4 regions of the Lysinibacillus sp. EB271-A1-10B genome follow, and region 2 is predicted to be linked to each of the others. Evidence: riboswitches for the same ligand, from Rfam matches in the RefSeq annotation. Region 2 holds a riboswitch; each other region holds the start of a gene.
What was found. Region 2 has a riboswitch for thiamine pyrophosphate ahead of thiW (energy coupling factor transporter S component ThiW). Riboswitches for the same ligand answer to the same signal wherever they lie in the genome.

Region 1: another riboswitch for thiamine pyrophosphate. It lies ahead of AC3WSK_RS07050 (ABC transporter substrate-binding protein); the one in region 2 lies ahead of thiW (energy coupling factor transporter S component ThiW).
Region 3: another riboswitch for thiamine pyrophosphate. It lies ahead of thiT (energy-coupled thiamine transporter ThiT); the one in region 2 lies ahead of thiW (energy coupling factor transporter S component ThiW).
Region 4: another riboswitch for thiamine pyrophosphate. It lies ahead of thiC (phosphomethylpyrimidine synthase ThiC); the one in region 2 lies ahead of thiW (energy coupling factor transporter S component ThiW).

Annotation. Positions count from the first base shown of each region.
Region 1 is NZ_JBYTDL010000003.1:367,606-375,918, forward strand. Features, by position in the region: gene AC3WSK_RS07040 (ABC transporter permease) at 1-253, opposite strand, end outside; gene AC3WSK_RS07045 (thiamine-binding protein) at 250-543, opposite strand; gene AC3WSK_RS07050 (ABC transporter substrate-binding protein) at 545-1,540, opposite strand; TPP riboswitch at 1,674-1,784, opposite strand; gene AC3WSK_RS07055 (TetR/AcrR family transcriptional regulator) at 2,037-2,645, shown strand; gene AC3WSK_RS07060 (MFS transporter) at 2,709-3,995, shown strand; gene AC3WSK_RS07065 (serine hydrolase domain-containing protein) at 4,246-5,652, shown strand; gene parC (DNA topoisomerase IV subunit A) at 6,172-8,313, opposite strand, start outside.
Region 2 is NZ_JBYTDL010000001.1:458,874-467,186, forward strand. Features, by position in the region: gene AC3WSK_RS02170 (glycerophosphoryl diester phosphodiesterase membrane domain-containing protein) at 66-1,865, opposite strand; TPP riboswitch at 2,252-2,359, shown strand; gene thiW (energy coupling factor transporter S component ThiW) at 2,460-2,960, shown strand; gene AC3WSK_RS02180 (EVE domain-containing protein) at 3,034-3,513, opposite strand; gene AC3WSK_RS02185 (ketosteroid isomerase family protein) at 3,529-3,852, opposite strand; gene AC3WSK_RS02190 (MarR family winged helix-turn-helix transcriptional regulator) at 3,896-4,318, opposite strand; gene AC3WSK_RS02195 (VWA domain-containing protein) at 4,618-7,215, opposite strand; gene AC3WSK_RS02200 (vWA domain-containing protein) at 7,199-8,313, opposite strand, start outside.
Region 3 is NZ_JBYTDL010000016.1:69,602-77,914, reverse strand. Features, by position in the region: gene AC3WSK_RS18500 (TspO-related membrane protein) at 1-610, shown strand, start outside; gene map (type I methionyl aminopeptidase) at 635-1,390, opposite strand; gene AC3WSK_RS18490 (DUF7010 family protein) at 1,712-2,257, opposite strand; gene thiT (energy-coupled thiamine transporter ThiT) at 2,502-3,062, opposite strand; TPP riboswitch at 3,193-3,300, opposite strand; gene AC3WSK_RS18480 (magnetosome magnetite crystal formation protein family) at 3,428-3,760, shown strand; gene AC3WSK_RS18475 (hypothetical protein) at 3,809-3,925, shown strand; gene AC3WSK_RS18470 (AAA family ATPase) at 3,967-7,047, opposite strand; gene AC3WSK_RS18465 (exonuclease SbcCD subunit D) at 7,044-8,201, opposite strand.
Region 4 is NZ_JBYTDL010000019.1:72,313-80,625, reverse strand. Features, by position in the region: gene AC3WSK_RS19960 (catalase) at 1-1,504, shown strand, start outside; gene thiC (phosphomethylpyrimidine synthase ThiC) at 1,707-3,485, opposite strand; TPP riboswitch at 3,619-3,733, opposite strand; gene AC3WSK_RS19950 (AEC family transporter) at 4,050-4,979, opposite strand; gene AC3WSK_RS19945 (S-layer protein) at 5,258-7,168, shown strand; gene AC3WSK_RS19940 (hypothetical protein) at 7,224-7,382, opposite strand; gene AC3WSK_RS19935 (hypothetical protein) at 7,671-8,313, shown strand, end outside.

The DNA of each region.
Region 1 (8,313 bases), on a different contig from region 2:
TAAAACGATGTAATAGCACCGCAACTGTTAGCCCACATAATATCCCGATAGCAAGACCAAGAAGTGCTAATTGGATCGTAGCTAAAGCATGCGGCACAAACATCTCATACGATTGAAAGCCCTCTTTCAAAATGGCACTCGGTGCAGGCAAAAGCCAATGTGGAATATCAGCAAAACGGACAATTAGTTCCCATATGAATAAGAGGAAGGCGATAAAAATTATCGTCCTTCCTTGTTTAACAGCCTGCTTCATCCCTTGTATTTCTCCGTTAGCGTATCCATTGTAATACCGGATGGCTGATATAAAATTTTCACTTGCGTAATGACATTGATTGCGCCAAGCTCGATCATCTTGGCATTCATTTTTTCAATAATTTGCAGCAAAGTCGTAAGCTCGCCTTCCATTGTCGTTTCTAATGGATGAACTTCATATTTCACCCCTGAAGTGTCGATCACTGCAATCGCTGCATCGACAAACGGGATCACATCTTCATATGTTTCAGTTTTCGGGATAATTTGTACACTTATTAAAGAGTTTGCCATATTACTTTGTCTCCTTTTTCGGTAAAAAGTCGTTTGTAAATGCTTGTTTTGCGTTAAATTCGCCCTCTAAAACTTTGTTATCGGCCATCCATTTCGCGTAGTTTTCCCAGACAGCTAATTTTTGCTCGCCCCATTGTGCAGCGTCGTCTTGATACTTATCTGCTAGCCATTCCTGACTTTTATGCACAAGGTTCTTATCTAAATCAGGTACCGCTTCTAGTAAACTATCAGCTGCCTCATTAGGGTGTTTTATTACATATTCATAGCCCTTTGCTGCAGCAGCGACAAAAGCTTTTACCGTCTCAGGATTATCCTGAATCATTTTTTCATTTGTAGCAAGCACAGGTGTGTAATAATCTAATTGCTCACTATAATCTGTTAAATAAAGCATGTTCAGCTTTTCGCCGCGAAGTTCTGCTTCAATACCTGTCCATGCATAATAAATCCACGCAAAATCAATATCTTTTTTCATCATAGTGAAGAAATCTAAATCGCCTGCATTGACGATATCTAACTTATTAATATCCGCATTTTTTGTTTGCATAAGTGATTGTAGTACAGCCTTTTCAAGCGGTGCACCCCAGCCACCGTAAGTTTTCCCTTCAAAATCCTTTGGTGACGTAATGCCTTTTGATGCGGTAGATGCGAAACCCGAAGTATTATGTTGTATAATCGCTGCAATCGATACTAATGGTACATCCTGCACACGCGCCTGTGTAATTCCTTCCTGATAGCTTACGCCAAACTGAGCCTTTCCTGATGCTACAAGCTGATCTGCACCCGTTTCGCCAGGTAATAAAATATCAACATCTAAACCTTGTTCCTTAAAGTAGCCAAGTTTTTCAGCTACATATAAACCTGTATGATTTGTGTTCGGTGTCCAATCAAGAACTACCGATACTTTTGTTAATCCTTTAGCATCCTTTTTAGCCTCTTTTTCGCTACAGCCCACTAATGTAAAAAGTGCAACCATTAGGACCAATAACCATTTTTTCATGCTGAATCCTCCAAGTAAGTAGTGTGAAAGTGTTCATAAATGAATGTCTTTACCAGAGGGAAACAAAAGTCTGAAAACATAAAAAACGCCTAGGATTCCTCCCAGACGTTTTACAATCAGTATCAAAAATTTTCTTTTTTGAATAGATGTTCCCTACGCTGGTACGAGCCAAATCAGGTTCAAAGGGTCAGCGTCTATCGGACACAATCTCAGCTGGCAACTACCAGCCCCCCTACATTCTTTCCATATGAACTTTTCGATGATTATTATACCCATATCAATCCGGAAATGACAAGGGTCTGTTTACAGATAGTGATGAATTATTATTAAGCTGCCTCATTTCTAATCATCTAACTGCTATGGCCCTTCATTGAGGTATTTCTGTTATAACTAGGTATAAAATTCAAAAAATTCTTTAAACACATTGACAATGGAAACATATTACAATAGAATTTGATTGACCAATCAATCATTTATTTTGGAAGGAGTATCTAAAATGGAAACTAAACTTACTAATGATGAGAAAAAGAAAAGAAAAAGATCTACTATCTTAAACGCTGCCATTAAATTATACAGTGATACTGGTTTTGCGGAGACAAAAGTTGCCGACATATCAAAAGAAGCTGGTGTTAGTTTTGGTACCGTATTTACGTATTTTGATTCAAAAGAAGCGCTTTATGAATCAGCTATTTTGGAGCCATTGAAGGAAATCAAACCTTATTTTATTGAAATAGGAGAACACTTTAAAGGTGAGCCTCTTGAAGTTGTGAAGGAAATGATAGATTGTCATGTACAACTTTTTTCAATGAAAAGTGAATACTTACGTCTCATTCAGCAGGTTCTTGCAAGACCTGATCGTTTCCCAAAACTTTTTAAAGAACTAGATGATTTCGTAAAAGTATTTATAAACAGTATTTATCCGGTTATTGAAGAAGGTCAAAGGCTTGGTTACTTTTATGAAGAATCACCTTCATTAATTGCTGAATCGTACTTATCCATCTTAAACGGAATGCGTTTAACATTTATTGATGAATATACAAACGTGATGCGGAAGGATATATCGAGACAAGCTCTAAGATTATTTGGGCCTATCAAAAATAACTAAGCCTTCTCCCCCTTTGCCCAGCCAGGACCTGTAGACAATATAGTATTAAATAGGAGTGATTATATGAAATTGAGAGATATCCATCCCAACATCAAACTTCGCCTAGTCATGCAATTTCTAGGCGGTCTTATTTCTATGGCTGTTATCCCTTTTCTGGCTATTTATTTTACTCAAAATATCGGAGCTACTAAAACGGCTATTATTCTTATAATAATTGTCATTAGTGGGGTCCTTGGAGGGTTTATCGGAGGGCATATTTCAGATAAAATTGGGCGAAAAAAAATAATGATTTATTCTGAGATTGGACTATTACTTTCGTATCTGTTTATAGCACTTTGTAATTCCCCTTGGTTTAACCTTCCTTATACTTCTGCAGCATTCTTCATCATTAATATGTTTTGTGGAGGCATGTTTCAGCCAGCTGCACAAGCTATGATGATTGATGTTACTAATTCTGAATCGAGAAAGCTCGTATTTACAATTAGCTACTGGTTAGGGAATTTATCAACTGCAATTGGTGGAATCGTTGGGGCATTTCTTTTTAAAAACTACTTATTTGAATTATTTATTGGGATCTCACTAGTCACTTTGTTATCTGTTTTTATGACTGTATTTTTCATCACAGAAACTTATTCACCAGAGCCTTCACCTAAGTCTTCTCATCATAAGAAAAAATCTTCATCCGTAGAAATGTTTCAAACTTATTCAACCGTTTTAAAAGATAAGCTATTTATGTTTTATATTTTAGGAGCAATCTTGATCTTTACCTTGGAACAGTCTTTATCAAACTATATTGGGATTCGTCTCGAAAAAGATATACCTCAACATTCAGCTTCTTTGTTTGGAATAGATTTCATTGTAGATGGCACAAAAATGCTTGGTTTTCTTCGAACAGAGAATACTATTCTTGTAGTTCTCCTCTCAAGTGCTGTATTATTCTTGTTAAAAAAATGCAGTGATCGCTGGACTCTTGTTACAGGTATGTTGATCTTTTCTATATGTTTTAGTATCTTTGCTTCTTCAAATAGCGTATTGATTCTTTTTATTGCCATGTTTATTGGAACAATTGGTGAGCTGATGTTTGTGCCCATTAAACAGGCGATGATAGGAGAACTTGCCCCTTCTAACGCTCGTAGCACCTATATGGCTTTTAATAGCTTAACTACCTATGGAGCAATGATTATAGCTTCGTTATTGATCATCGTTGGACAGTGGATTCCCCCTATATATATGAGCGGGTTGCTCCTTATTCTAGGATTAACTGGTACATTTTTGTACTACATAATAACAAAAACGCTATACGCTAAAGTTAGTGAAAGGGATGATAGAAAAGTACCTGTTTCTAATTAAGAGAAGCAACAAATACTGTGAAGCTAAATAGAGAAAGTCTTTCTAATCCCCTAAAGAACCTAAACGTTGCGGCCAAAGAAACCGATGCCTTTGCCGGTATTTTATTGGCTTGCTTCGATGAACTAGCCCTACAAAAATTTCGATGAATTTGACCTTGATCAAACGTATAAATTGTTAATTGACTTATTAGAGAAAAAAGAAACAATTAGAGTTTAATTTAACTTTGATTGTTCATGTGAGGAGAAAAACAATGAAAAAAGCAATCATTTTTTTATGGAGCTTTCTACTCCTACTAACCCCTTTTTCTGCTTCTGCTAAAACGGAAGATACTAAACAAAAAATAACAAAGTTTATGGAAGAGTCTTTAGATATGTATAATATTCCCGGCGCATCATTGGCGATATTAGAAAACAGGGAAACGATTTATCAAAATCAATGGGGTATTTTAAGTGATGGTTCAAATGTAACAGCAAACACACCGTTTCTTATCGGTTCTTTAAGCAAACCAATTACATCTCTGGCTATTATGATGTTAGTGGAAGATGACAAAATAAGGCTGGATGAACCGATACAGTCCTATATTCCATCGTTTACCTATCAAACGGACAGTTCAAAACAAATTACAGTTTTGCATCTATTAGAACAAACAAGTGGTATTAGTGAACCTGACGGCCTTAAAGTGACGGACAAGGATTGGCCGAAAGAGGGGGCGATCAATCAAGCTATAAAAGGACTTAGTGGTGTAGCGTTATCTCACGAGCCTGGTGAGGTTTATGAATATAACTCTGCTAACTATTTACTCTTAGGGGCAATTATTGAAAATGTTTCGAACCAAACCTTTTCAGAGTTTTTGAATATGAATATTTTCACCCCGCTTGGTATGGAAAATTCCGCTGCTGATTATGAAAGTGCGGTAGAAAAAGGATACATACCTGGTTTTGAGTCATGGTTTGGTAGACCAGTTGTAAGTGATGGATTTTATGATCATGCAGGAGCACCTTATGGCTATATTGCGTCAAGTTCAAATGATATAGCGAAATTTTTAAAATTTATGTTAGAGGGCGGAGACTTATTATCAGAACAAAACCTTGAGTTATTAAAAACTTCTCCAGAAGAAGGTAAAACATACGGTTACGGTTGGCATTTTTCTAAAACAGAACATTTCCCTTTCCATGGAGGAGCAACATCTGATTTTAGATCGCAAATGTTTTTTATACCTGAAGAAAATATTGCAGCAGTACTTTTAACCAATAAATATAATTTTATAGAAGATGCTCAAGTTTCTCATATAATGAATGGAATTCGATCCATCCTGAACGGAAAAGGACCAGATGAATTGCCTGTACAAAGCTATAGTATCCAATTGAGTATACTGGGAGTTACATTACTCTTAGCTATTTTTACGATTATCCATTTCTTCAGACTTAGAAGAAATAAGGTTCTAAACAAAAAATTACCGTTCACTGTTGGAATCATTTCACTCCTCCTAGCTGTGGGATTGATCCCACTATTTGTTTATGTTATAGGTACCCCATGGAAAAGTATTAGGTTCTTCGCACCGGACATATCATTATTAATCTATTGTTTGGTAGGAATATTTGCTCTTAATGGAATTATGACTTTAATTATAACAATTCTTAAAAAGAAAATTACCTAAGCATATCCTTGGGCAAAATACTAAAAAAATATTCAATTATAAGCGCGCTTTAATTAGCAAGGATCACAAAAATTATCAAACGTTTTTATAAAAGGATGATACAATTATGAGGTTTATTTCAATTTATAGAAGGTCATCCGATGTTTCAACGAGTAAAATAGTTTGTGAAATAACGCACTTAAACTCCCATGAAAGAACTTAACCATCTTTCATTTTCTGTGGTGTGGCGCTGGTTTTTGCGCTACATGGATGGCTAACGGGTACTTCAGTTAAATATTCCATTTGCAAAATATCAAACATAAAACAGAGTTGATTCTACACATTTTGTAGATTAACTCTGTTTTTATGTTTTATCTGCAACAATCTTTTAGAAAACAGCCTAAAAATAAATCAATTTATTATCACTCTACAATTCTCCCATCTTTAGATTGAATAAGTTAGCCAAAGCACAAAGCTGATTAGTTTCAATTTACATAAAAAAGCCCAGCTCTCACAAGGAGCTGGGCTAGAAAATCAATTTTATTTCTCTTCTTTTTTGACCGTGAAGACATGTGAAATGGCACCGTCTGTAGCAATATCTACTTTAAAGGAGCCATTGGAATGTCGATCTGCTCGAGTTAATGCTTGTACGTCAAGGATTTCTTGAACGCCTTTTTCCGTCTCGATCGTTAGCTGATCCTCATTTGTTACTTTTACGACAGCCACGATTCGATGCGGGTTCGATTTTAACTCTGTTAATACTTTTAAGCCGCGTTTTGCACGGCTAGTCATTTCTACTTCGGCTACATTCATTTTCTTCACAGCACCGCGTTGCGTAACAATTGCCACATAGGACGTTTCATCTGGCGGTAAAACATTGATGCCGACTAATGCTTCTCCGTCTTTCAGTGCAATCCCTTTGACGCCACCTGTTTTCACACCTGTTACTGGTAATTCCTCGATTGGGAAACGAATTGCATAGGCAGTATCTGTCGTTAACATTAGTTCTACCTCGTCCGTCACAATACTTGCAAAAATCATTTCATCGCCTGACTTGACATTCATCGTTTTTATCGGCTTCGAATAGCGTGTTACAGCATAATCTGCTACAGATGAGCGTTTAATTTGTCCATCTTTCGTAGCCGTTAAAATATACGTATTGGCCTGTTCGAATGTCTCAAAACCATATACAGCAATAATAGATTCATCTTCTCCGGTTGGCACAATACTTGAAATATGCTGACCAAGATCCTTCCAACGAATATCAGGTAGCTCATGGACAGGCTGATAAATATAATTGCCTCGATTTGTGAACAGCAGTAGATGATGCTGTGTATTTAAATTTGCTTCATATAATAAATAATCGGAATCCTTCATTGCAAAATCCTGACCGTTTGAAGCTGCATGTGAACGCGTAGATGTTCGCTTAATATAGCCATCCTTTGTAACAGTCACTACGACCTCTTCACTTGGTACAAGGACATCTAACGTAATTTTAATTTCTTCAATTTCTTGCTCGATTTTTGAGCGACGAGGCTCTGCAAAGCGCTTTTTAATGTCGAGCAATTCTTGTTTAATGACACGTATAAGCTTTGCTTCACTATTAAGAATCCCTTCAAGCTTGGCGATCAGTTTATTTAGTTCATCTTGTTCATTGCGAAGCTCTGTAATATCTGTATTCGTTAATCGGTATAATTGCAAGCTAACGATTGCCTCTGATTGTACTTCTGTAAAGTCAAATTTCGCCTGTAAATTCGTTTTTGCATCTCGTTTATCATTCGACGAACGAATCGTTGCAATGACTTCGTCTAAAATAGACAATGCCTTTATCAAGCCTTCAACTATATGCGAACGATCTTTAGCTTTTTGCAAATCATAAATAGAGCGGTTCGTCACGACTTCCTTTTGATGGGCAATATAAGAATCCAATAGCAATGGCAATGTCATCATTGTCGGACGACGATTATGGATAGCAATCATATTAAAATTATAGGCTACTTGTAAATCAGTTGTTTTAAACAAGTACTGTAAAATCCCTTGTCCTGGAACATCTTTTTTCAGCTCAATGACAACACGTAGGCCAGTACGATCTGATTCATCGCGAATTTCTGCAATTCCTTCCAGTCGTTTATCCACGCGCTGCTCATCGATTTTCTTCACAAGATTTGCTTTATTGACATCATACGGTAATTCCGTAATAACGATTTGCTCTTTGCCACCTTTAATTGGCTCAACGGCAGCTTGAGCGCGCACAATAATTTTACCGCGTCCAGTCTCATATGCTTTTTTAATACCGTCGACACCTTGAATAATCCCACCTGTTGGGAAATCAGGACCTTTAATAACGGTCATTAATTCATCAACAGTGGAGTTTGGCTTATCTAAGCGCATAAGAACACCGTCTAGTACCTCATCAAGTGCGTGAGGTGGAATGTCGGTCGCATAACCGGCCGAAATACCCGTTGAACCGTTGACTAATAAGTTCGGGAAACGAGCTGGTAAAACAGTCGGCTCCATATCCTGATCATCAAAGTTTGGTACAAATTCAACGGTTTTCTTGCCAATATCGCGGAGCATTTCCGCTGCAATAGCAGAAAGCCTTGCCTCTGTATAACGCATCGCTGCTGGTGGGTCACCATCAACAGAGCCGTTATTCCCATGCATTTCAATCAACATATGGCG
Region 2 (8,313 bases):
CGTGCGAAATACCGGGTGTTCATGCTTTATTCAAAAAAGAGCAGATGATATTTTCATTTCTGACCCTATTCTTTCTGTAACTTTTGAACGGTCTCCTTTGCGTCAACGGCAATGTCCGTTATGATGCCATCTACACCTAACGTATAGAGGTGTTCAACGCTCTTCACATCATTCACGGTCCAAACATAAATCGGCTTGCCAATTATTTTCGCTGAACTAATCAATCGTGGACGGGCGAAAGACTCTTCAACAACGAAGAAATCCGCGTCGAACTGATTAAGCGAAGCGAATGTAGCGAATATGACATACCCGACTGTTAAATCTGGTGCGGCCTTCTTCACTTTCTTTACGAGCTCATAGTCTAAGCTCTGGAGAATAATCTGTTGTTCTGCCTTATGTCTACGAATCGTATCCACTAAGATAGGGACAAAATTCTTTTCATGTCCATGTGTTTTGAGTTCCACATTAAGCTTGATTTTACCTTTCGTACGCTCCAACACCTCATCAAGAGATGGGACATTGTCTTGGAACTTGCCTACGCGCAGCGAAATTTGTTGAAGTTCGGCAAGGGAAAGATCAAAAACATTCACATTTTTGCCGGACAATCGTCTCAAATTCTCATCATGGATGACCGCAAGCTTGCCATCTTTCGTCTGCAGAATATCGAGCTCGATATAATCAGCACCTGTGCGAATGGCGCCTTCGAAGGCACCCATTGTATTCTCTATGCCTGAAGTGGTGTCGCCCCGATGAGCCATAATGATGAACTTTTCATTGGTTTCTCCCCAATCAGTCAACAGGGCAGTTGCTCCCCAGCCTATAACAATAAGAATGAACAGTCCGAATGTAGTCAGCATTGAACGATAACGTCGCATGAGCGAACGCTGCATATCGCGTCCTTTCCAGACAGTAGCATCGACTCCATCGGTATCAATGTTCACATGGTCATGGCCTTGATAGCGTACATAGAGCAAGGTGATGATGGTAATGAACATTGGAGTCATAATTAGTGTTGCGATATACAAACCAAGGCTTAGCATGACGCCAATGGTAGTCATTAATCTGGACTCACCATCCCCACTAGGAAGGAGAAGCACGATTAGGATGATTAAACAGATAAGTAGAATAAACAGAAACAGGAAGATTACTACCCATTCAAACACAGCTCTAACTAATGACCACTTACTACGCCAGAACAATCGCTTGCTCTCGCGAACGGCGTTCCAGAATCGATACTTGCCTTCCAATACCATAATCGGCAGAGCATAGATACAGATTAAGTTCAATGCCAAGATGAGCAGTCCGACGATAACAAGAGCGATAGTTCCGAAGGTTGTCTTCATCAGCTCGCCCGTAATAAAGTTTGGAACTGTCATATTAGGTAAAAGTGTTCCGCCGATGTTGGCATCAAGTAGCGGGAACAGGAGCAATAAATAGAGAGCAAGTCCGAAAACCCCGATGCGCCATAAGCCTGGTAAGCTAGAGATTGCCTTGAACAATACAGGGCGGATTCGTGGGCGCTTCTCCTGAATCCCGTAGTACGCAATATAGAAGAGAACCGTGAACTCTGTGTAAATGAGCATTATCGCAATTGGCACCATTACTAGTACACTAAGTAAGCCATATTTGCTGAACAAGAAGCGCAGAAGGTCATGATTGGCGGCTGCTTCGAAGCCCCCTACAGCCAGTAATTTGTTGAAAATTATGGATAACAACGGGATAAATACACTTATCGTTAGCAGTTTGTATATCAATTCAAATAAAAGAAAAGGACGGTACGCATACTTCCACACCTTTAAAATATCCCTCGTCATTTGAAATGGCATGAGTCTTAAACGATTCGTATTGGTTTGTTTGGTATTCATGGTTTTGGTTTTCCTTTAGTTAGTTTCGCGGTATATATTCCATTATATACCTACACATTTCCTCCAACAAGACTGCATAGTGGAGTGTAATAAGCTGAAAAATATTGTTGACCATGCACACGGAATGGAGAGACTCAATACATAAAAAGGCGACAAATTATTGATCGCGCTTCAACTTTAGTTCTTCACTTGAAGGATTCCTCCCTATTTCTTTAGTGACGACACTTGTAGACCATCCATTGAGTATGTGGCAGTTCTAGCTCTGTTCTTTCGAGTGTGCTAAAATGTTAGTAACTATGATTGATTCCTCCTGTTAAACTCCTTGTATATCGAGGGAAACAGGCTGTCTTGACTACGTTATTATTAGAAAAATTAAGAGTTAAAATCATTACCACTAGGGGAGTCTTTAAAAGGCTGAGACGCATATTGTCATATACGGACCCTTTGAACCTGATCTAGTTCACACTAGCGGAGGGAAGTGGCGACACTTGCTTTTTACTATTTTAAATGCAAGGCCGCTTCCTAATGCTTATAGGGAGCGGCTTTTTTCTGGTTTATTAGCAATTCAATAAATACAAAATAGGAGTGGAAAATATGTCAATTCGAAAATTAACAATCATGGCCTTATTAGTAGCAATTGCCGTAGCAGGTTCTACCTTCGTTTCAATACCGACAGGAATTGCGCGTGCCTACCCTGTACAGCATGCCATTAATGTTATTGGCGCGATTATTCTTGGACCAGTGCCTACTGTTATGATCGCCTTTATCACAGCTATTATTCGTATTTTAACAGGTACAGGCTCATTATTAGCTATACCTGGCAGTGTCATTGGTGCTTTATGCGCCGCCCTTGCCTATAAATACAGCGACAAACAATGGCTCGCAGGTGTCGGTGAAATGTTTGGGACAGGTATTATTGCCTCACTCATTGCAGTGCCCTACGCACATTTATTAACGGGGACTTCTGTAGCTGCTTTATTTTTCATGCCAGCCTTTTTAACTTCAAGTACTATTGGTGCTGTATTAGGCATTGTCGTTGCTAGCAATTTGCGCAAGACAGTATTTGTAACTAACCTTAATACTCTTCTTAAATAAAGATTTAGGCAAATTTAAAAACGTTATTTTCTTAAGGGGAATTAAGAAAGTAACGTTTTTTGTCCAACCAAATTCACCCATACTTCAACGGTAATCCCATTTCATGAGCAACTAATAAAAAGTCCTTTTTGCTTATTTCAAAATGACCAAATCTGAATTTATAGCCATATTTCGATTTATCTTCTACAAATTCTAAAAAATCTAAGATTCTTTTTATTGGTACAGCTTTTGCATCTTTATAAAAGTCTATATCTCTTCGGAAAGGAATAAAATTTTCCGCCATTTGTAACTCGTATATTCGGTCGTCCTTTATCCTTCCAATTGCGGTAAATGCTCTTACAGGTTCATTACCATCTAGACTTTTTTTAGGAGAATAATAAATGATCCAATCTCCTTTTTGCATTCGTTTCAAAGGTCTTTCTTTGCCATGACATAACTGGCCGAACCCTCCCTTAACCCCTTTTTGTACATGATTAAGAGATACTACGCCAATCCAGTATTTCGTGTCTCTTTCAGGCGTAGGAAGAGGATTTTTATTAGGATATACTGACATAGCTTCCTTCTCCTTTTATTTCGGGATCATTGTAAATGATTTAATTTTTTCATTTTCAAGAATCAACTTTTCTTCCAAAATCACTGGGTTTGGCAAACCATCCCAAGTAGTCGAAATGATAGCTCTAGCTTCTATATCATCGCCTTCAATATTGTGGATCGTTAATTTAAAGCCTGTCGGCATAGATGACATGTAAAAGTTCTGTATTTCTTTTTTTCCTTTAAAAGTTTGACCTTTAAAATTTTTCAATTCCCCATGATTTGCATACATGTCAGATAAGTCGTGCCCCTCTACTTGCGCTCTTCTTAAATACTCCTTCATAACCTCTACTGCCTTCATATCTCTATTACCCTTTCCTTTTTTATTTATAAGGTTTTAATCCCTATGAACGATTTTCATATACTTTTTTCATAATGTTTTTTAATTGCTCTTTTTCTTCCAATGAGAGTACGTTTAAAACTTCATTCTCAGAAATCACAAGGGTCTTCATTAATTTTTCTGCCAAATTTTCACCCTGTTCCGTAAGGCATATTAAATTTTCTCTTCTATTTTCTGGATTTTTTTCTCTATAAACATACTTTCTTTCTTCTAGACCATCGATAAAAAAGCGGACACTATTTTTATCTAACTTTAAAATCTGCCCTATTTGAATTTGGCTAAGCTTTTGGTCTTTTACAGCCATCATGATCCCGACTTCTCTAGATTTCATGTGAAATTTTTCGCTAATATATAGCTCGAGATTTCCCTCTAAAGCCTCCGCTAATTTAAAACTTAGAAAACCGAATGAATTCATTATATTGGTCATTTTTGAACCTCCAAATCGATAGCACTTTGTAATGATAGTAATATTTTATTACTATCATCTATTATTACATTTATACACTTTATTTACAAGATAAATCAGCGGTTAGTGGATGTCGATAAAAATTATAAGTTGGGTGCTAAATCGCTAAAGTTTATCGATAAAATTCAAATGTTGGGCGATAAATTGCTAAAGTTTATCGACAAATTGTAAATGTTGGGCGATAATCCCTGACAGCATATGTCAAACGACAAAAAAACGATGGCTCATTGCTGTAAAGCGATGCACCATCGTTTTCTATGTTAATGTCGTTTTTTCATGCCCTTTAATAGCTGGGCAACATTTGTGTCCTCTGCCTGTATAGGTTTTTCCTCTATACGCTGTTCTTTTTCCTTCGGTCTTGTTAGGAAGCCCCAACCAAAGCGGCGAATAGTAATATCAATGAAGAATAGTAGCATCCCTGCTAATAAAAGCCATGTTGCGATATTTTGGCGTTCCGCTCCTTTTTTAGTAAATTCACGGAATACTTCGCTCGGTTCTTTCAAAACAGAGCCGCCTGTTTGCTTTGTTAGTTCTTTGACTAGCTTATCGTTCACCGGACGTAATTCATATTCAGCACTATAAGGTACACTTAAGCCAGCCTGGTAAATAGCTTGTTCTTCATCGGCAATACGGAAGAAGATGAGTCCTGGTTCTGCTTGTACGACTGCTCGAACTTGTGATGCTGAAATTGTCTCAAGCTGTGTTTCAAATTCTTCACCCGCTTCATTGACAGCAACAATATCTAAAAATGCCGCTTCATTTGTTGGGTCAGTAATGACAAATGAGCCGTCTGATTCTAAACGTACATCGTAGGCAACATCGTTATAACTTGGTAGCATTTTTGAAATAAGCGTTTGCCAAAATGCACCCCAATTTTGCCATCTTGCCCAGTCTCCCGTCCATTTTCCTGTCGAATCAGACGTAAAGGCATAAGTTTTGCCAAGGCCATATTGCCATTCTGCAAGTACGGGATCTTCCTTCTCACTTTCTGCGATAACAGTGGCCCCCTGCTTTGCTGTCGTACCTATATAAGCATTCATTTTAGGTACCCCATTTGTAAATAGCGTATTCCAGCCAGATGCATTAAATATCGTTGGGTAAAATGGGTTATCTTCAATATATGTGCGTGAAATCATAGCAGTTTCACGAGATAAAATAGAGGGAATCGCCTGCTCATCAACAACATCGTAAAAACGCCCACTCCCCATCTCACTGAGTGCTTCAAGTAAGTTAGCATCTGCATCTTGACCAATTGCAACTGTTGATAGTGTCGTGCCATTTTCTTTTCCTTGTGCAATTAGGTCTTCATAGTTACCCGACTGTGACTGTCCATCTGTTAATAAAATAATATGCTTACGCTGCAGCTTTAAATTTGCTAGATTTTCATAGGCTTTAGCAAGTGAACCATATATTTCAGTACCCCCGCCTGGCGTTACAGATAAAATCGTATCTACAGCTTCTTCCTTATTGCCAACTGGCCCAGTCTCAATAATTTCCCAAGGTCGGTCATCAAAGGCAATAAACCCAAGCGTATCCTCATCTCGTAGCATTTCAACGGAACGAGCGGCAGCCTCCTTAGCAAGCTCTAGCTTTGCTCCAGACATACTTCCAGAACGGTCAAGTACGATTGCTAGCCCTAATGATGGTAATTGCTCCTTACCTTTAATCTCCATTTCAACAGGTAGTAAAGTTTCAATTGGTGTTTTAAAATAACCGCCTAAGCCAAAGCTATTTTCGCCACCGACCATTGTAAAACCGACACCAAAATTTTTCACCGCTTGCTCAATGACAGTCATTTTTGCCTCGCCTACTAAATGGCCTGGCACATTATCAAAAATGATTGCATTGTATTGTAAATAACTAGAAAGCTCATTTGGTAAACTTTTAGCATCTACCACATCATAGGAAATGGGTTGATTGCCAAGTGCTGCTGCGATTGGTGATGGTGTTTCATAGCCATTAACAATTAGTAAATGTGGTTCACTTTGCACCATCGTGACGCTCGTTAATTTATTATTTTCTAAAATCGCATCTTGATCGACCTGCACGAGTGCTTCATATTTTACAAGCCCTTCAGCCGTTGCTGTATGTTTATACGTAAAAATATTTGAACCTTCTGCAAGCTCCACTGTCTCACGATGGATGAGCTGATCATTTTCGTATAATAAGAGCTCACCTCGTTCTGCTACAGTTGCATTTATTTCAGTGACTAGCTGCTGCTGTTCACCTGCATAAGCAACTTGTGGTGTTACAAAGCTTTTCAGAGATACATCCTTAGCAACAGGTTTGTTAAATGTCACTACATCAACACTACTATTCGATCCTTTAAACTTTGATGCAAATTCTAAGGCATTTCCTTTTGTTTCATTGCCATCCGTTAAGAGCACAAGCCTCGTTGCTTTTTTCGGATCTACAATACCTGAAGCGAGCTGTAGACTCTGTTCGATATTTGTTTGATCTGTTGCTTTTATAGTTGTAAACTTCGGTACTTCCTTTAAAGAGTTCGATAACATAGCTTCCGTTTGTAATGTCGATGAAAACGAATAAATTCCGGCAAGTTGTTCATCTTTTTTCGACTGTAAACTTTCCGCTATAAAATTGACCATCTCATCATCTGTACCATTCATTGAAGCAGAACGGTCAACTAAAAATAATACTTGTTCTTCTTTTACGGGCAATAAAATATAGGGACCAGCTAGTGCAAAAACTAAGCAGCATATTGCTACTATACGGATACCTAGAACGACGATATGACTTTTTTTAAGTCGCTGACGCTCACGCCAATAGGTCCATCCAAAATACACGAGTAACGGAAGTAAAAGCAACAATGTTAATGGCATATCAATTCGTAAATCCACGACGTCGTTGCACCTCCCACTCTACAACAAGTAATACTAAGATTATAAGAATCAGCCAAGGTATGAACGAGGTTTTCGATATTTCCTTCTTCCCATTGTCCTGAAGCTCTCCAAGCGTATAGCTTGTTCCTTTTTCAATCACACGCTCCTGCGCTTGAAGCTGTACAATAAAGCGCTTTTCTTCATCATTTGAGCGCGCTGTATAAATTCCCGGCTTCATTGGAGCTGTTAATAATCCATTCGTAACGGACGATAAGAACTCATCATCTTGCGAATATACACTCCAATCACCTTGCGCTAAAGCAACTGCTCGTTGTTCATTTGGTGTAAAAATACCGAGCGAACCAATCGATTCTGAAAGCTGCTGTTCAGCACTCCATAAAAATAATGGGAATGAAGGATGTAGCGGCCAATCTGTATCAGCAATATCCGCTAATACAACAATATCTCCTTCTGGTGAACGCTGGATAAATGGCTGTTCTCCAATCGATGCAATTGTTTTATAGCCATCGAACCCAGGATATATAGCACTGACATAAATGTCTTTTAGTTCACTAAATGCAAACAATGCATGACTTGTTGTCCCTATTTCCCCAGTAGCTTCAACCTTCTCTACGTCATCCCGTCCAAATAATACAATTGGCTTGTCTATCTTTTCGAGAAGCGCCGTCTGATTTGTCACAATAGTGGCATCCTTATTGTCGGCTACTTGTGAAGATGGAACAATTTTTACGCTACTATTAATCGTTTGAAAACCTTTTTGAATAAGTTGATGCATACTTTGATCAACAACTACTTTTGAAGTCGCTGTTTGTAACAATACAGTTTGTGAATTATCAACTGCGTAATCGTCCTTAGCATCTATGCTGGCCGTCATAGTATCTTCTAACGGTAAGTCTTTAAATGTTTTTGTTACAGCTTCTTTTGGAGGCAATAAGATACTTTCTGAAACTAACTCCTTACCTTTAACATTTTCTATCGAAAGAGTCACATGTTGTTCTTGGTCCGTATCATTTTGTAACTGTACAAGCGACACTGCAGATTGACCATCTGTAGTAGCAGCAAAACGGGTAATTGCGATATTTGTTAAATCCTTCG
Region 3 (8,313 bases), on a different contig from region 2:
AAATCGTTTTCCAGTAATATTTGCACCTTTTAATGTTAGTTATGTGATTTGGATTGTGGTTTACATGTTACTTGGTTATTGGTTAGTCATGAATCTAAAAAAGACATCTATTAAACAGACTGTTCTCTTTAGTAGCATATGTATCATGCAGGCGCTAGCAATTGTTGTTTGGCATCACGAATTATTTATCATGTCAATCGTCAGTACGTTTATTTTAGTACTGTATTTATCAAAGTTGTACAAAACGTACCCTTTCAGCAATAACTCACTTACAGGTCGTTTACCCTTCTCGATTTACTTCGCATGGGTTACATTCAGCCTGATGACAAATGTAAGCTTCACGCTAACATCCTACCAATGGAATGGTTTTGGACTTAGTGATCCATTGTGGGCAGTTATTTTACTGACACTTGGGGTTGCAATAGCACTACATATTCGATTCCATTATTTTGATATTATCTATCCAAGTGTATTTATCTGGTCCTATATAGGGGTCGTATTACATAATGGTTTTGATGAGCTACTTGTGTCAACGGCAGCCTTGTTTTTATGTGGGGTGCTACTTGTCGGTATATTATTTATTAAAAAAAATCCTGCCCACCAAAAATAAATTGGTAGCAGGATTTTAGCTTTTTTATTGTTCATCAAGTGAAGTTAAAATAATTGGTTTGTCTTTTGTAACGATAATTGAATGCTCGATTTGAGCAACTAATGATTTGTCTGGCGTAACGAATGTCCAGCCATCACCAGACTCCACAATATGCTCCGCTTTCGCTGAGATAAATGGCTCAACTGCAAGAACCATACCCTCTTTCATAATTGTAGAATCCCATGCATCATAATAGTTTAAAATATGGTTTGGCTCATCATGTAAAGAACGACCTAAACCATGTCCTGTTAGGTTCATAATCACTGTTAAATCATTAGCATATGCTTCACGCTCAACAGCTTTTCCGATTTGGTTTAATTTTGATCCAGCTTTTACTTTTGTCATCGCACGATCAAAAGCACTTTTGGCTACGCGACACAACTTTTCTTTATCCTCATAACCTTCACCAACTACAAATGAAATGCCTGTATCAGCAAAATAGCCGTTTAATGAACCAGATACATCTATATTGACGATATCTCCTTCTTTAATCACACGTTCACCTGGAATACCATGTGCGACTTCCTCATTAACACTAATACATGTGTATCCTGGGAAATCATACTCCCCTTTAGGTCCAGAAACTGCTCCGGCCTCAGCAAACATACGGCCTGCAATTTCATCTAGTTCTAGTGTTGTTACACCTGGTTTTGTAGCAGCCTTCATTGCTTCACGAATTTCAGCACAAATACGGCCGATTTTTTTAAAGGCTTCAATTTCTTCTTGCGTTTTTACAATCATTTTTAACGTCCCTTTCATCTAATATCTACTATTTAATATAACATAACTTTCTATGCTTAAAACGCTAAACGCTTTAAATATTATATGCCATCTTAAATTATAAAGTGCTGAAAACAGGCTTATCTCCATAACGTGAGATTGATTTCCGTTCCGGCTGGGCGCTTTGTTGCTGGCGCTTCGCTTAACTCTGCTTTTTTATTTTCCGCTAACTGAATCTAACTATTTCACAGTTGCAGCATTAGAAAAGACAAAAAGCACCTTTATTCAGATGCTTTTTAAAAAGATTCAGTGGTTTACTGTTATTCAACTGACAATAGGTGCTTAAACATGACTGACTTTGAGTTCTCTTAGAATTAAAAGAGCACCAACTCCATAAACAATAGACATTGCTAAAGGTACTAGAGTGAAAGCTTGACCAACAAAGAAGCCACCTAAAATTAGAGCAGAAAGACAGATTCCTAAAGTAACAAATAAATATGCTTTGCTTTTATAAATCCATATGTAAGGCAGAAAATGAGAGCCTGCTAGTAGGCCAATTGTGAAGGGCAGGTATTCAGGTATTTTCATATACACAATTATAAATACAGGTATATAAAAAGCTTGAGGAGCTGCTACTATTCCACTTAAAGTACCTAAAGGGTTGTCAGTAGAGAGTAAATTAACACCCAGAATTTTACTAATGACAATCCCAATAGGAAAGATGACACCTAAGCCAAATATCCAAATTAAACGTATAGCTTCTATTGGGAAAACTAAGGGCATAAAGGCGAAAATTAAAAAGACAACGGCGCCAGAAAGCAAAATGGGGTATCCTTTTTTTGCTTCAAATATAATTTCTTTTTGTAAATTTTCAAGTGTTTTATTCATTAACGCGCTCCCTTTCGTAAAATCGGCAAAAGATTTATATAATATACCATCATTCAACTATTTTTACCATTGATTATTCAATAATGCAATTTTTGTCATAACTGAAAGCTATGGAGAAATTGCTTAGGAAGGGAAACTTGATTACTGCACAGTATCTAAATTTAATCTGTCTTTATGTTTTGATAGCAACAATCTTTAACAGCCTAAAAATAAAAACCCTTCACTCATGTGAAGGGCATAATCATTATGATTTTCGTTGCATTAATTGAGGTGCTGCCGTAAATAACAAAACACCGACAATCGCTGTTAAAATCGTTGCTGGTAGCATATATGTTCCATTATAGATGATTGAATAAACCCATGCATTTTGATTGCCAGCATACTCTGCGAAAAATACAGCGCCTCCAATGGTATGTGCTGCATAACGTAAAAAGCCCGCTAATACCGTTCCTACAATAATATAAAGCGCCATTTTCTTTTTGTTTAAATCTTTTGCTGCCTCAAGCACTGGCCCACGCACTACGGCCGCTAAGCCTACTACCGTAAAGGCAACACCATAATCAAGTGTTCCTTGAAGCCAATGTATAATATAGGCACCAAACATTGTTTGCATAACACCAATAAGTAAACCCGTTACCATGCCTGGAATAAGGCCCCAGCGAAATGCTATTAACATTATTGGCACCATTACGAGACTAACAGAGCCTCCTTGTGCCCATACTTTAAAGGAAACCTGATCAAGCACAAGGCCAATCGCTGCGAATATCGCAATTTCCACAAGCATTAATAGTTTTTTATTGTCCATAATTATTCTCTCCTTTGTTCCGATGTAGGATACAAGAGCAGGAATAGAAATCAGTTGGCAAATATGTCCCTATCTAGCATCAATAAAGATAAAAAAACGATGCCAGGACAGAGCCTCACATCGTAAAAGTGTCGGTTTCTATCCACATCCCTACGCAAGCGTTAACTTACAGGTTCAAAGAGTTAAGGCATTACGTGCCCAGTCTCAGCTGACATCATCAGCTCCCCTTGTGGTCGTTACATCTTAATTTAGTTGAACAACCTCATTGTACGCAAACACTGTAACGATTACAACCTCTTCCACATTAATTTTTTTTGAAACTTTACTGTTTTTCATGCGTAAATATTTAAAAAGGAGGTACAACTATGGAGAACCAAAAAATTTTATCTGCCTTTAGTTATCTCAGTATCTTTTTTGCACCCTTTATTGTGCCATTAGTCGTTTACTTTGTTTCAAAAGATAACGACGTAAAGAGTCATTCTCTTCGAGCATTAATATCACATTTAATCCCAGTCGTATTTGGAATAATATTTTTTGCAGTCTTTATTTTCTCAACTTTATCATTCAACACTTTTGAACCAGATTCAGGTAGTAGTTCTTTTCTTATCATTTGGTTAGTTTCATTTTTGATTTACATTCTTGTTTCAATCGGAATTGTCATTTGGAATATTATTCAAGCAGTTCGCGTTATCCGATAAGTTTCATTTCAACCTTGAACAGAGAGTACTAAAAGGAGCTGTTATTTTTTGAAAGTATCTAAAGTTGTCAAAACCGCCGTAAAATTAGCACCAATCGTTATTCCAATTGTAAAAAAAGTAATCGCTGCAAAAAAAGGAACATATCCTAACGTAAATAAAAAGTAATAAAAAGGCGTATTTCCACACATCGGAAATACGCCTCTTTTTTATTTCACTTCAAAATATGTTTGACTGTGACCATTCATTGTTTTTTCAACGTGCAACACTGCAGGCATTGTAGCTTTTAACTCTGCAACGTGCGAAATGACGCCAATCATGCGTCCAGAATCTTGTAAATCAATAAGCGTATCAATCGCCTTATTTAATGACTCTTCATCAAGAGAACCAAAGCCCTCATCAATAAACATTGTTTCAATACGGATATTACCTTGAAAGCTTTGAATGACATCTGCCATCCCAAGGGCAAGACTTAAAGAAGCATTAAACTTTTCTCCCCCTGATAATGTTTTTACATCACGTAATTGGTCTGTATAGGCATCATACACATCTAGCCCAAGTCCACTTTGCTTAGCATGCTTTTCTAAACGATCTGAACGTCGTAGCTCAAATTGACCGTTGGATAAATGATAAAGCCGGACATTTGCTGCCTCTGTAATTTTATCTAAATAATTGATTTGAATATAACGCTCAAAGGACAGCTTTTTCACATTTTGCCCATTTAACATTGCATAAAGTTCCTTTACTCGTCCCGCTTCTTTTTCAAGTAAGCGTATTTCCAGCTCCGCTTCCTCTACTTTTTCGATAAAGTCTGTGCAAGCTTTCGCAAATCCTTCCATCTGCTGCAATACTTTAAAGGCTTCCTCATAGGTTACACGAAGCATCTCTAACTTTTCTTCCATTGCCGTTAAATCTTGTTTCTCTTGTCCTTTAAGGTGCTTCGCTCCCTCAGTAATTTGCACCTGTAAAGTGTGGATTTGCATAGCATAATCACTGCATGCCTTCCGTAAAGCTTCTATTTGCAACACGCTACGCTTCCCAGTAGCAAATTCTTCATAGCTTTCAAAGCCGGCTTCCTTCATACTTACTGAAAATTGTTCGCGCTTTTCATCCATTTTCAGCTTTAGCTCCTCAAAAGCCTGTTTCGCTATTTCGACGGTCATTCTAGCATTGTTTGCTGCTTCCTTGGCAGCTTGCAAACTTTGTTGGCTAATAGTCCACGCAGTTTGTAAGGCAACCTTTTGAGAACCTATATGAGCAATTTCCTGTTTCATTGCATGTAGCGTCGTAAGATTTTCTGGAATATGTTTTTGCTGCTCTTCCACAACTACTTGTTGTTTAGTCAATTCCTTCGTCTTTTCAGCTAAATATTGCTCTAGCTTTAATTGCTTTTCTTGTAGCTGCTCCATTCGTGCACGATGATCCTTTTGTTGCATGCGTACATCAGACAATTGATTGCTTACTACTTTTAAGATAGTAATTTGTTGCTCTATATTTTGTAAGGAAGCTACAATTTGTGCTTGGTTCGATTGATCAACCTCACTCAACTCTAACTGTTCTAATGCCTCTTGCAGAAGATGCTTTGAAGAATTCAATAAAGCTTCTTTCTCTAAAAACTTGCGCTCAGCATCAGTAGCCTTTACTCGCAAAACTTCCACCTGTGCTAATTCGATCATCTCTAATTGCTCACGATGTGTTTCGAGATGTGTTGTACTACCGCACACTGGGCAAGCCTCTCCATCCTTAAGCTGCTGTGCTAAAATACTTGCCTGACTCGCAATCCATTGCTGCTCCAACTTTTGAAGAGCTTTCTTACTTTCTTGATAGTGAACATTAGTCGTGGCTACATCCTGCTCTGCCATTTCTACTGCTCTAGTGTATTTTTCAACTTGCGCTAAGTATGATACTTGCTCTTTTAGCTTCGGTAACTGTTCTAAAAAACCTTCATATGGCTCAAGTTGTTTTTCATATTGTTCAATTGTTGTTGCTAGATGCTGAACTTGCATTTGTCCTGTTTCTACAATTTTACGATTATCGTCTACTGCTAGTTTGGCTGTTGTAACATATTGTTCAGCTATTTGCAGTTGCTGAAGATTATTCTCATACGCCTCGAAAGTTGGTAATAATGCTTGGAGCTGTAACTCCCGTTGTAAAACGTGTTGGCGTTCAGGTTCCTTCGCCTCTTCAACATTAAATCTTTCTTGCGCTATTTTTAACTGAGCTTCTGCGTTTTGTTGCTCTGTCACTGCTTGTTGACAGGATTGTTCTTTACGATTTTGCTCAGCACGTAAATCGACGCATTGTTGCTCAAGTATAACAAGACGTTCTGCTTTTTCTGCTAATGCAATTTCACGTTCTTTTGCGCTATATACACCTTGCTCTTGTAGCAATGCTTGCAGACGGTTCTGGCGATTCGTTTGCTCATCAAATTGCTCATTCAATGTTTTCGCCATACTATAAAACTCTTGCTCTTTTTGATGATGCGCATAAGCTGCTTTATAACGCTGCTGTTCCAATTGTATACATTCAGTATAGTAGGTCTGCTCTTCTTCCAGAGCCTTCTTTAGCTGATGCATATTTTCGGTATTATTAGTAATGCAAGTAAATAGAGATGACGTGCGCTGTGGCAAAGCCCCCGCAATTTGGCCAAGAAGATGCTCTTTTAATTGCTTCGCGCGCAGTAAATCACTTTCTGTTTCTTTTCGTTTCGCATCAAGTCTTTTTGTCATAGCACCAAAACGGTCTGTTTTAAAAATCTTGCGCAAAATGACTTCTTTATTCGTAGAATCTGAAGTTAATAGTTTGCGAAATTCACCTTGTGGCAGCATAACAATTTGACTAAATTGATCCTTTGTCAGGCCTATTATTTCCTGTAGCTTTTTATCTACCTCAAGTGTTTGCTGTTTTTCTACAATACTATAATCAAGTGTGTCTCCTTTGATTTCAGCCAGCTCTATTTTCTTACCAGTAACACTTTTGTTCTTTTCTTTAATATGACCTGGCTGACGTACTATTTGATACACTCTATCATGCATTTCAAAAACAAGTTCCACAGCAGTATACACATCATCATCTGCAAACCCGCTTCGTAACATTGCCGTATCTTGACGGTCTTCACCACTACCCGATCCGTAAAGTGCATAGCATATAGCATCAAAAATCGTCGTTTTCCCCGCACCTGTTTTTCCAGATATCGCAAATAGACGATGTTCACCTAGCTGTTGAAAATCAATAACCTCTGTATTTTTATATGGACCGAATGCAGTAATCGTTAACTTTAAAGGCTTCATTTTACTGATTCTCGCTCCTCATCTAATAATTCTTGCAGCATCTCTGTAAATAGACGCTCTGTATCTTGATCTGGCTGTATACCTATTATATCTGTAAAAAATGATCGGAATAAATCGATGTCTTCTATCTTCTCTGTCTCAACCGCTTGAATTTCTTGTGCTACTTCTTGGCGTATTGTTTTACGCTCAACATGCATCGCATGAGGAAACACTGTACGAATACGTTCCATCGGCGAAGTTACTGGCGTAGTATCTGTTAAACGTACAAATACATAATCATCACTTGGTGGTAATTGCAATAAATCATCCAGTATCCCCTCTACCACTCGTAAATCTCGTCTCGGTATAAGCTTTCGCTTCGTAACTGTTATTTCTCCCTGTTCATCTAGCTCAACTATTAAAAAGCCCTTCTCATGTAGGTGCTCTGATAATGAATACTTCAATGGAGAACCGGCATATCGAATCGTTTCATTCAACACAAAATGCGCTTTATGCAAATGTCCAAGTGCCGTGTAATGAAAAGGCTTAAACAATGCCGCATTTATGCAATCCGAGCCCCCTATTGATAAAGGTCGCTCTGATTCACTCGTATTTGCTTCTTCTTCTCCATACTTCGTCACAAAGGCATGTCCCACAAAAACATTACGTTTTGTAGAATCTAAACTTTGCCCAATATATTCAATAATTTTTTCCATCGCCTCTTGATGAGAACGAATGGAATCATCCTCTAAAATCGTCCGTACTGACGCTGGCTCTGCATAAGGTACGAGATGAAAATGTACTTCACCATATTCATCATGTAAAACGATCGGTGCATGGTCTTTCGTAAACTGGCCTTTAATATGTAATCCACTATCACTCATTAAACTACTGCCAAAGTTTAATCGACCTGCACTATCGTGATTCCCGGCAACTGCTAACACAGGAATTTTCTTATCAAGCACAATTTCCGCCAAAATATCATTTAGTAAATTCACTGCCTCAATCGGAGGCATCGAACGGTCATATAAATCACCTGCTATAACGATAACATCTGGTTTCTCTTCATCTATAGCTAGCTTAAATTGCTGTAAAATAAAATGTTGATCCTCGGTCATGTAGACGCCTTGTACAAGCTTCCCTAAATGCCAATCTGCTGTATGAAATATTTTCATTTTGTGCGCCTCCTATCTATTTCATTTTATCATGGCTGTTGGATTGTTTGTTTTTCCTTTTATTAGTTTGAAAATTATAATAGGGCCCTCATCATAACTTAGGGTTCTGACG
Region 4 (8,313 bases), on a different contig from region 2:
GACAAACCAAAATGATCGTAGCCGTCGTTTTACAACAGCAGGTGGCGCTCCAGTAGTAAGCAACCACGATTCAATGTCAGCAGGTCCTCGTGGCCCTCTATTACTTCAGGATGTATGGCTAGTTGAAAAATTAGCAAACTTCAACCGTGAAGTTATTCCTGAACGTCGTATGCACGCTAAAGGTTCAGGTGCATTCGGTACTTTCACTGTAACGCATGATATTACTAAATATACAAAAGCAAAAATCTTCTCAGAAGTTGGGAAGAAAACAGAAATGTTTGCACGCTTCTCAACAGTTGCGGGTGAACGTGGTGCAGCGGATGCTGAGCGCGATATTCGTGGCTTTGCACTTAAGTTCTATACTGAAGAAGGTAACTGGGATTTAGTTGGTAACAACACACCTGTATTCTTCTTCCGTGATCCTTTACACTTTACAGACTTAAACCACGTGGTAAAACGTGATCCACGTACAAATATGAAGAACGCGAATTCAAACTGGGATTTCTGGACTTCATTACCAGAGGCACTTCACCAAGTAACAATCGTTATGTCTGATCGTGGTATTCCGTCAGGTTACCGCAATATGCATGGTTTCGGTTCTCACACTTATAGTTTTATTAATGCAGAAAATGAGCGCGTATGGGTTAAATTCCACTTCAGTACAGAGCAAGGCATTAAAAACTTAACTGGCGCTGAGGCTGCTGAAGTAATTAGTAACGACCGCGAATCTTCACAACGCGACCTATATGGGGCAATTGAAAATGGCGATTTCCCTAAATGGAAAATGTCTATTCAAGTAATGACAGAGGAACAAGCTCGCGAATTACCATATAACCCATTTGACTTAACAAAGGTATGGTATAAAAAAGACTTCCCATTAATTCCTGTAGGTGAATTTGAGTTAAACAAAAACTCGGACAACTACTTTGCTGAAGTTGAGCAAGCTGCATTTGCACCATCTAACATTGTCCCTGGTATTAGCTTCTCTCCAGATAAAATGTTACAGGCTCGTATCTTTGCTTATGCAGATGCACAACGCTACCGTTTAGGTGTAAACCATTACATGCTTCCTGTAAACGCACCAAAATGTCCATTCCGTTCATTCCACCGCGATGGTGCTATGCGCTTCGATGGCAACCTTGGTTCAACTTTAGGCTATGAACCAAATAGCTATGGTGAATGGGAACATAATTTAGACTATAAAGAGCCTGAATTACGTATTGACGGTAATGCTGGTATCCATGACTTCCGTGAAGATGATAACAACTACTTTGAGCAGCCAGGTAAATTATTCAACCTAATGACTGCCGAAGAGCAACAACGTCTATTCGAAAATACGGCTAATGATATGGCATCAGTTGAAGAATTCATCAAACGTCGTCATATTCTTCACTGTTATTTAGCTGACCCAGCATATGGTGAAGGTGTAGCAAAAGCTATGGGTCTTTCATTAGAAGGTATGGATCTTTCAAATCCATACGTAAAACAACCAACTAACGTTTAATTCTCCACATATTCCAACTATTATTGATATCCAAATCCAACTTTTTACTCCATGTGAAGGGCAACCTCACATGGAGTTTTTTTATCTTAAATGTGGGATCATCACATAATGAGTGGTTGATGCGTAGGTCATCCATTACTTTTGATGATGAACAAAAATAAGGCTTGTGCCTATATTGATAGACACAAGCCCACTCTAATAATTATTGATAGATTTGACTGCCTGCCTTTTTAAATTCTTTCGCCTTCTCCTGCATACCTTTATGGATTGCTTCAGTTGTATTTAAGTCTTTTTCTTTTGCATAAGTACGAATATCCTGTGAGATTTTCATACTACAAAACTTAGGTCCACACATTGAACAGAAATGCGCCGTTTTTGCTCCTTCTGCTGGCAATGTTTCATCATGATATTCGACTGCACGCTCTGGATCTAGCGAAAGGTTGAATTGATCGCGCCAGCGGAATTCAAAGCGCGCCTTTGATAGTGCATCATCACGTTGCTGTGCCCCCGGGTGCCCTTTAGCTAAATCAGCCGCATGTGCAGCAATTTTGTACGTAATAACCCCTACACGAACATCATCACGATTTGGTAAGCCAAGATGTTCTTTAGGCGTTACATAACATAGCATTGCCGTACCATACCAACCAATCATCGCGGCTCCAATGGCTGATGTAATATGGTCATAGCCTGGAGCAATATCTGTCGTTAGCGGCCCTAACGTATAGAAAGGAGCTTCCTTACACACCTCTAACTGCTTGTCCATGTTTTCTTTAATAAGATGCATCGGCACATGCCCCGGTCCTTCTACCATCACCTGTACATCATGCTCCCAGGCAATTTGTGTTAATTCCCCTAGCGTTTCCAGCTCCGCAAATTGAGCCTCATCATTTGCATCTGCTATAGAACCAGGACGTAAACCATCACCTAAAGAGAAAGCAACATCATAGGTTTTCATAATTTCACAGATTTCTTCAAAATGAGTATATAAGAAGCTCTCTTGGTGGTGATATAAACACCATTGTGCCATAATCGAGCCTCCCCGAGACACTATGCCAGTTACACGATTAGCCGTTAATGGCACATAGCGTAGCAATACGCCTGCATGAATCGTGAAGTAATCTACACCTTGCTCTGCCTGTTCGATTAACGTATCACGATACACTTCCCACGTTAAATCCTCTGCCACACCATTTACTTTTTCGAGCGCTTGATAAATCGGCACCGTCCCTACTGGCACTGCGGCATTACGGATAATCCATTCACGCGTCGTATGAATATGTTTACCCGTGGATAAATCCATGATGTTATCAGCACCCCAGCGTGTAGCCCACGTCATTTTTTCTACTTCTTCTGCAATAGAGGATGTCACCGCTGAATTTCCAATATTGGCGTTAATTTTCACATGGAAGTTGCGTCCAATAATCATCGGCTCTGCCTCAGGGTGATTAATATTAGATGGCATAATTGCACGCCCCGCCGCGATCTCTGAGCGCACGAACTCAGGATCCATATTTTCGCGAATCGCTACAAATTCCATTTCTGGAGTAATAATTCCCTTTCGTGCATAGTGAAGCTGCGTTACATTTTTACCTTTCTTCGCACGTAAAGGCTTTCTAGATAAATCCGGAAAAACATTTTCATTCATCCGTGGATCATCAGCTTTGCGAAATCCATTATCTTCTGGCTTGATTGTACGACCTTCGTATTCTTCAACGTCACCTCGTTCTTTGATCCATGCACTACGTAAAGCTGGCAATCCTTTCGTAATGTCCACCTTATGTGCAGGATCAGTGTACGGGCCACTCGTATCATAAACACGCACTGGTGCATTTTCTTCCTCACCAAAGCTTCCTGTCGTCGGACTTAAAGCAATCTCACGCATTGGCACTAAAATATCTGATCGAGAACCTTCTACGTAAACTTTTTTACTTCCTTCAAAATTTGACATAATCGTAATATTCTTTTCGCTAACTGTTGTCATAAACTACTTCGCTCCCTTTTACATTTATACAAGGACCGAATCTAGCTCACCCCAACAAAACGAAAGCCGAATCCAAAAAATTTTTGGATCCGGCTAAGAATGTAAAGGTATAGTTATTGCAAATAACATAGTGTGCAATAATGGTTAACTTTCCCACGCTGGTATGAGCCAGATCAGGTCCAAAGGGTCAAGAAACCTCTATGCGTTTCCCTCTCAGCCTGACTCATCAGACTCCCCTAGTTAATACTATTAAGTTTGATGCTAGTGTAGCAGATATTGCTAATAGATGGAAGCTTCATTTGATTATTTTTGGATTATCACCATAACGTGCGGTTGATTTTCGTTCTGGCTGGGCGCTTTCCTAGGGGCGTCCGATGAGCCGCTTCGCTTCGCTGCAGGGTCTCATCTGTGACGCTAATCCCCAAGGAGTCGCCCAGCCTCCACTCCAATCAACTTATATCTTGTTTTAACAAATATAAATCACTAGCTTTTAATTCAGAAAAAGAGCCCCTAACTCCTGAAAAGCTTTCCACCTTATCTTTTATACTATATGACACCCAACTGTTAGGTAAACAACAACTCCGCTACATAAATTACAATTGTCACTGTAATACAGCTCACAATCGTTGAAAATAAAACTGTTTGTGCAGCAGTTGCCGATTCTACGTCATATTCTAATGCCAGACTGGAACTATTTCGCGATGTCGGGAACGAACTAGCTATAAAAAGTGATTGTGCCACGACACCGTCAAGACCAAGCGCAAAAATGATAAGCAATGCAACGGCAGGCCCTATGATTAATCGTGTAAAACAACTAATGTATACCATCTTATTAAACATAGATTTTATTTCAAGTTGGGATAGCTGTGCCCCTAAAGTTATTAATGCCACAGCGATAAAGCCATCTGCCACATGGTCTATCGGAATTTTTACGAACTGTGGAATAGGGATATTAAAATAGTTCATAGTAACGCCGATAATAAGTGCATGAATAATAGGCATTTTGAGGAAATCTTTCAAAATTGACATGCCTGATTTTGTTGAAGAAATTAAATTGTACAAGCCGTAAGTATACGTCGTCATATTTTGAAATATAACGAGAATAACTTGAATCGCTACCCCAATCGGCTGAGTCACAAAAATCATTTGGGCAACTGGAATACCATAGTTGCCTGAATTAATGAGGACAACGCTATTTTTAAACACCGCAGCCTCTGTTTTTACTAAACCGAGCCCCTTTGCTAGAAAGTGACTAAGGACCATTTGGCTTCCGATAAAGAGTAGAATAAAAAGCGCAACTTCCCCAAGCACAGACAATTCTATACTCGTTTCATATAAATTCACAAAAACAGCTGCTGGCATAAAGCAATATGTAATAAGTTGAGATAGCGCCTTTAAATTAAATCGAAATTTCCTTTGTAAAACTGCGCCAAGTACTAGAAGCACTAAAATCGGAGCGACAATTTGAAAGAAAATCATACCGAGATACACCATAGTGTTGTCCCCCTTTCCTCTCCTATAGTAGTGCTGTTTGTAAACTCGGTCAATGTACTTCAGCGTTCACTCATCCTGTCTTTTTCATCATGTTCAAACAATAGCAAAGAGCTCTTGGAAGGATGATTTACCCTTTCAAACTACGAGTTATTAAAATAATAGAAGAAAAAAGGCCTATTATTTCATTAAATTAATATAGTAAAATAACCCATTCGCGCACTAAACTTAAGAAATGTATGATATATTATCCATTAAATACAATGATTGGAGCGACAAAGATGAAGAATAAAGTATTTTCTACTTTTATGGCTACCGCTATTACAGCAACCTTAATTGTGCCTGTATCAACTGCGAATGCCACTTCTAATGATGTATCTTTAAACCACTCAGTTCAAATCGACGGGCAAGTAGCTGCAGCCAAAACAAAGGGACAAAATGTTACTATTACCAGCATCGCTAATGATAAAGTACGTACATCCAATGGCCAATTTAAAATCAGTAAGTCATTGAAGCCCCTCTTAAACACATCCAATAATGCTGCATTGGCGAATGCTGAAGCAACTATTGTCGTAAAGAACGGTGAAATTACAAGTATTACTTCACTAACACTAACTAAAGGTGGAACAAAAAATAAAGCGTTAGATCTTGATGGCGGCGACGCGCAAATTGCTGGAAGCCTAACTGTAAATGCGGATTATGTAAAAGTTCAAAATGTCACTATTGAAGATGAGCTTATTGTAACTAATCGTGTGAAGAAGGCCATTACAATTGATGACGTTGCTATTGGGGATACAATTACTTTTAGACCTTTATTGACTAAAAATAATAATTGGTTAAATGTTTCTCTAAAAGATATTAAATCTCCAAACATTAACCTAAAACGCACTAAAGTGAGTGTGACTTCTGACAAAACTATTTCGAAAGTCGACATAGTTGGTAAAGTTACTGCATTTGAAGTAACGGCCAATGTTGATAAACTAACTATCGATGTTGAGAAAGATTTCACCCTTTACGGAAAAGGTACAATTGAGCAAGTGGTTGTCAAACAGGGGGCAAAGGTGGCATTAAATTCAGGGCATCTCATTAACAAAGTGCAGGTGGATGATAAAAAAGCCTCTGTGACATTACCTGTTTTAAATAAAACGGAGCTTAGTAATTTAGTAGCTTCACCTCCATACGTTGCAGTATCTGTTTATGGATATGACATTTCAGTAACTGAAAAATGGACAACGCAGGCTGAACGTACAACATTCGAATCAGCCGTGAGCAGCGCAAGAGCAGTAGTTAATAATTCTTACGCTTCACAGGAACAAGTAAACAATGCGATAACACAGTACAAAAATGCATTAAACGTTTATCGAACTGTGCAAAAAAATGGAACAAAATATGTTTATGGTGATAAGTCTTCACTACAATCGATGATCAATTCTGTTCAGTATGTAAAGGTTTCTTCGAACAACGGTAATGATGTAGCTTCTTATGAACCTTGGACGACTCAAAGTGAGAAGGATGCTCTAACCTCTGCCGTTTCATCTGCTCAATATGTTGTAAATAATTACTATGCAACACAATCTGATATTACAAATGCAATTAGCAATTTAAACTACGCTATTACAATGTATAAGAATGCACAAAAATATGGCACTTATCAATATAATGCCGATCGATCTTCCCTTTTTTCACTTATTAACTCTGTTCAGTATGTAACCGTTTCTGTGAATGGATCTGAATTATCCTACAATGTAGTTTGGACGACTCAAAGTGAAAAAGATGCCCTAGTTTCTGCTGTTTCATACGCACAAGGTATTGCAAACAATAGCTCCTCGTCTCAGTCGGATATTTCGTATGCATACAGTTATTTATATAATGCCATTTCAACCTATAGGAGTAATTATAAATCTGGTGTGAATTATAATCATTGGCATTACGTTGATAAATCTTGGTTAACATCACTCATTAATTCTGTTCAGTATGTAAAAGTTTCAGAAAATGGAGATGGCTCTGATATCCCCTACTATGAACTATGGACAACGGAAAGAGAAAAACGTAGTCTAGAAAAAGTAGTTCAACACGCACAATCCGTTGCCAGTAACGCCTATGCTTCTGCGTACGATGTGACAGATGCTATTAACAAATTAGACAAGGCTATCGACATCTATAAAGATGCTCAACGTTCAGGTACACAATAAAAATCGAAAGGACTTGGCACAAAGCCAAGTCCTTTTCAAACTAAAAAAAAATCAATTATACCTCGGGAATCGTGGCGTCGGCTTCGGTAACAATGAGTCTATCCGTCGCTTTGAGAGTTCGTTCCGTCACTTCGGCGATTCGTTCCGTCGCTTTGAGGGTTCGTTCCGTCACTTCGACACTTCTTTCCGTCGCTTTGATTTCTATCCCTTCCAAAAAAGCGATCCGCTCCCCGTTCATAGCTTCATAAGTACATAAGACACAAAGTATTTAAAAATTACATAATCAATCTACCTATTCACTTAAAATATACATGAAAAAATCCTGAGATATGATAAAATTGGTTTACCAACATATATTAGGAAATCCCTGTCTAGACACGACTCTTTTCGACAGGTAAATAATAAACCATTTCACAAGACGATCAAAGATTTTAAATAGGGTAAAAGACCCACATCTTACCCATCACAATTATCCAAAACCAAATAGGAGGTTTCCCATATTATGAAAAACAAAAGAAAATTAGCCTTACTAGCCCTAGTTGCGGTCCCTTCACTAATCTATACTGCACCTACTACGTCAGCATCAGCTGCTAATATTACTGGACATTCAAAAACTGCTTACATATACGATTATACTTATTACTACAACGCTAACGTTTCGAATGTTGTTCGACTTATTTCAAACATTAATGATACAACAGCTTCGTTCCAAACAAATTTGGAAGCAGCCAATAAAGCCTACGATGCGTTAACTGAAACGGAAAAACAATATGTTACGAATTATTCTACGCTGTCAAATCATCGTCAGACAAAAGTTGCGTACCGTAAGCTTGCTGATCAAATTGAAGAGAAATTAGCTTCAGTGGAGTCAACTTCCGTTTATTACTACCAAAATGTTATGGAAACGAAAGATTGGTACAATACGTTAAATGCAGCCCAAAAGTCCTTTGTGAGCCCGGAATCACAAAAAATACTGACATCCTATATCACGCCCAATACATCTATCGATAAAGTGGTCAATAAAATCCAATTATTAAACTCTTCTCGCATTACCTTCCATCAGGATGTAGCTGATGCTAGAGCTGAGCTTAATGCACTTCGAAGATATTCATACGTCTATTTACCTGCTGGTATCGAAAAGATGT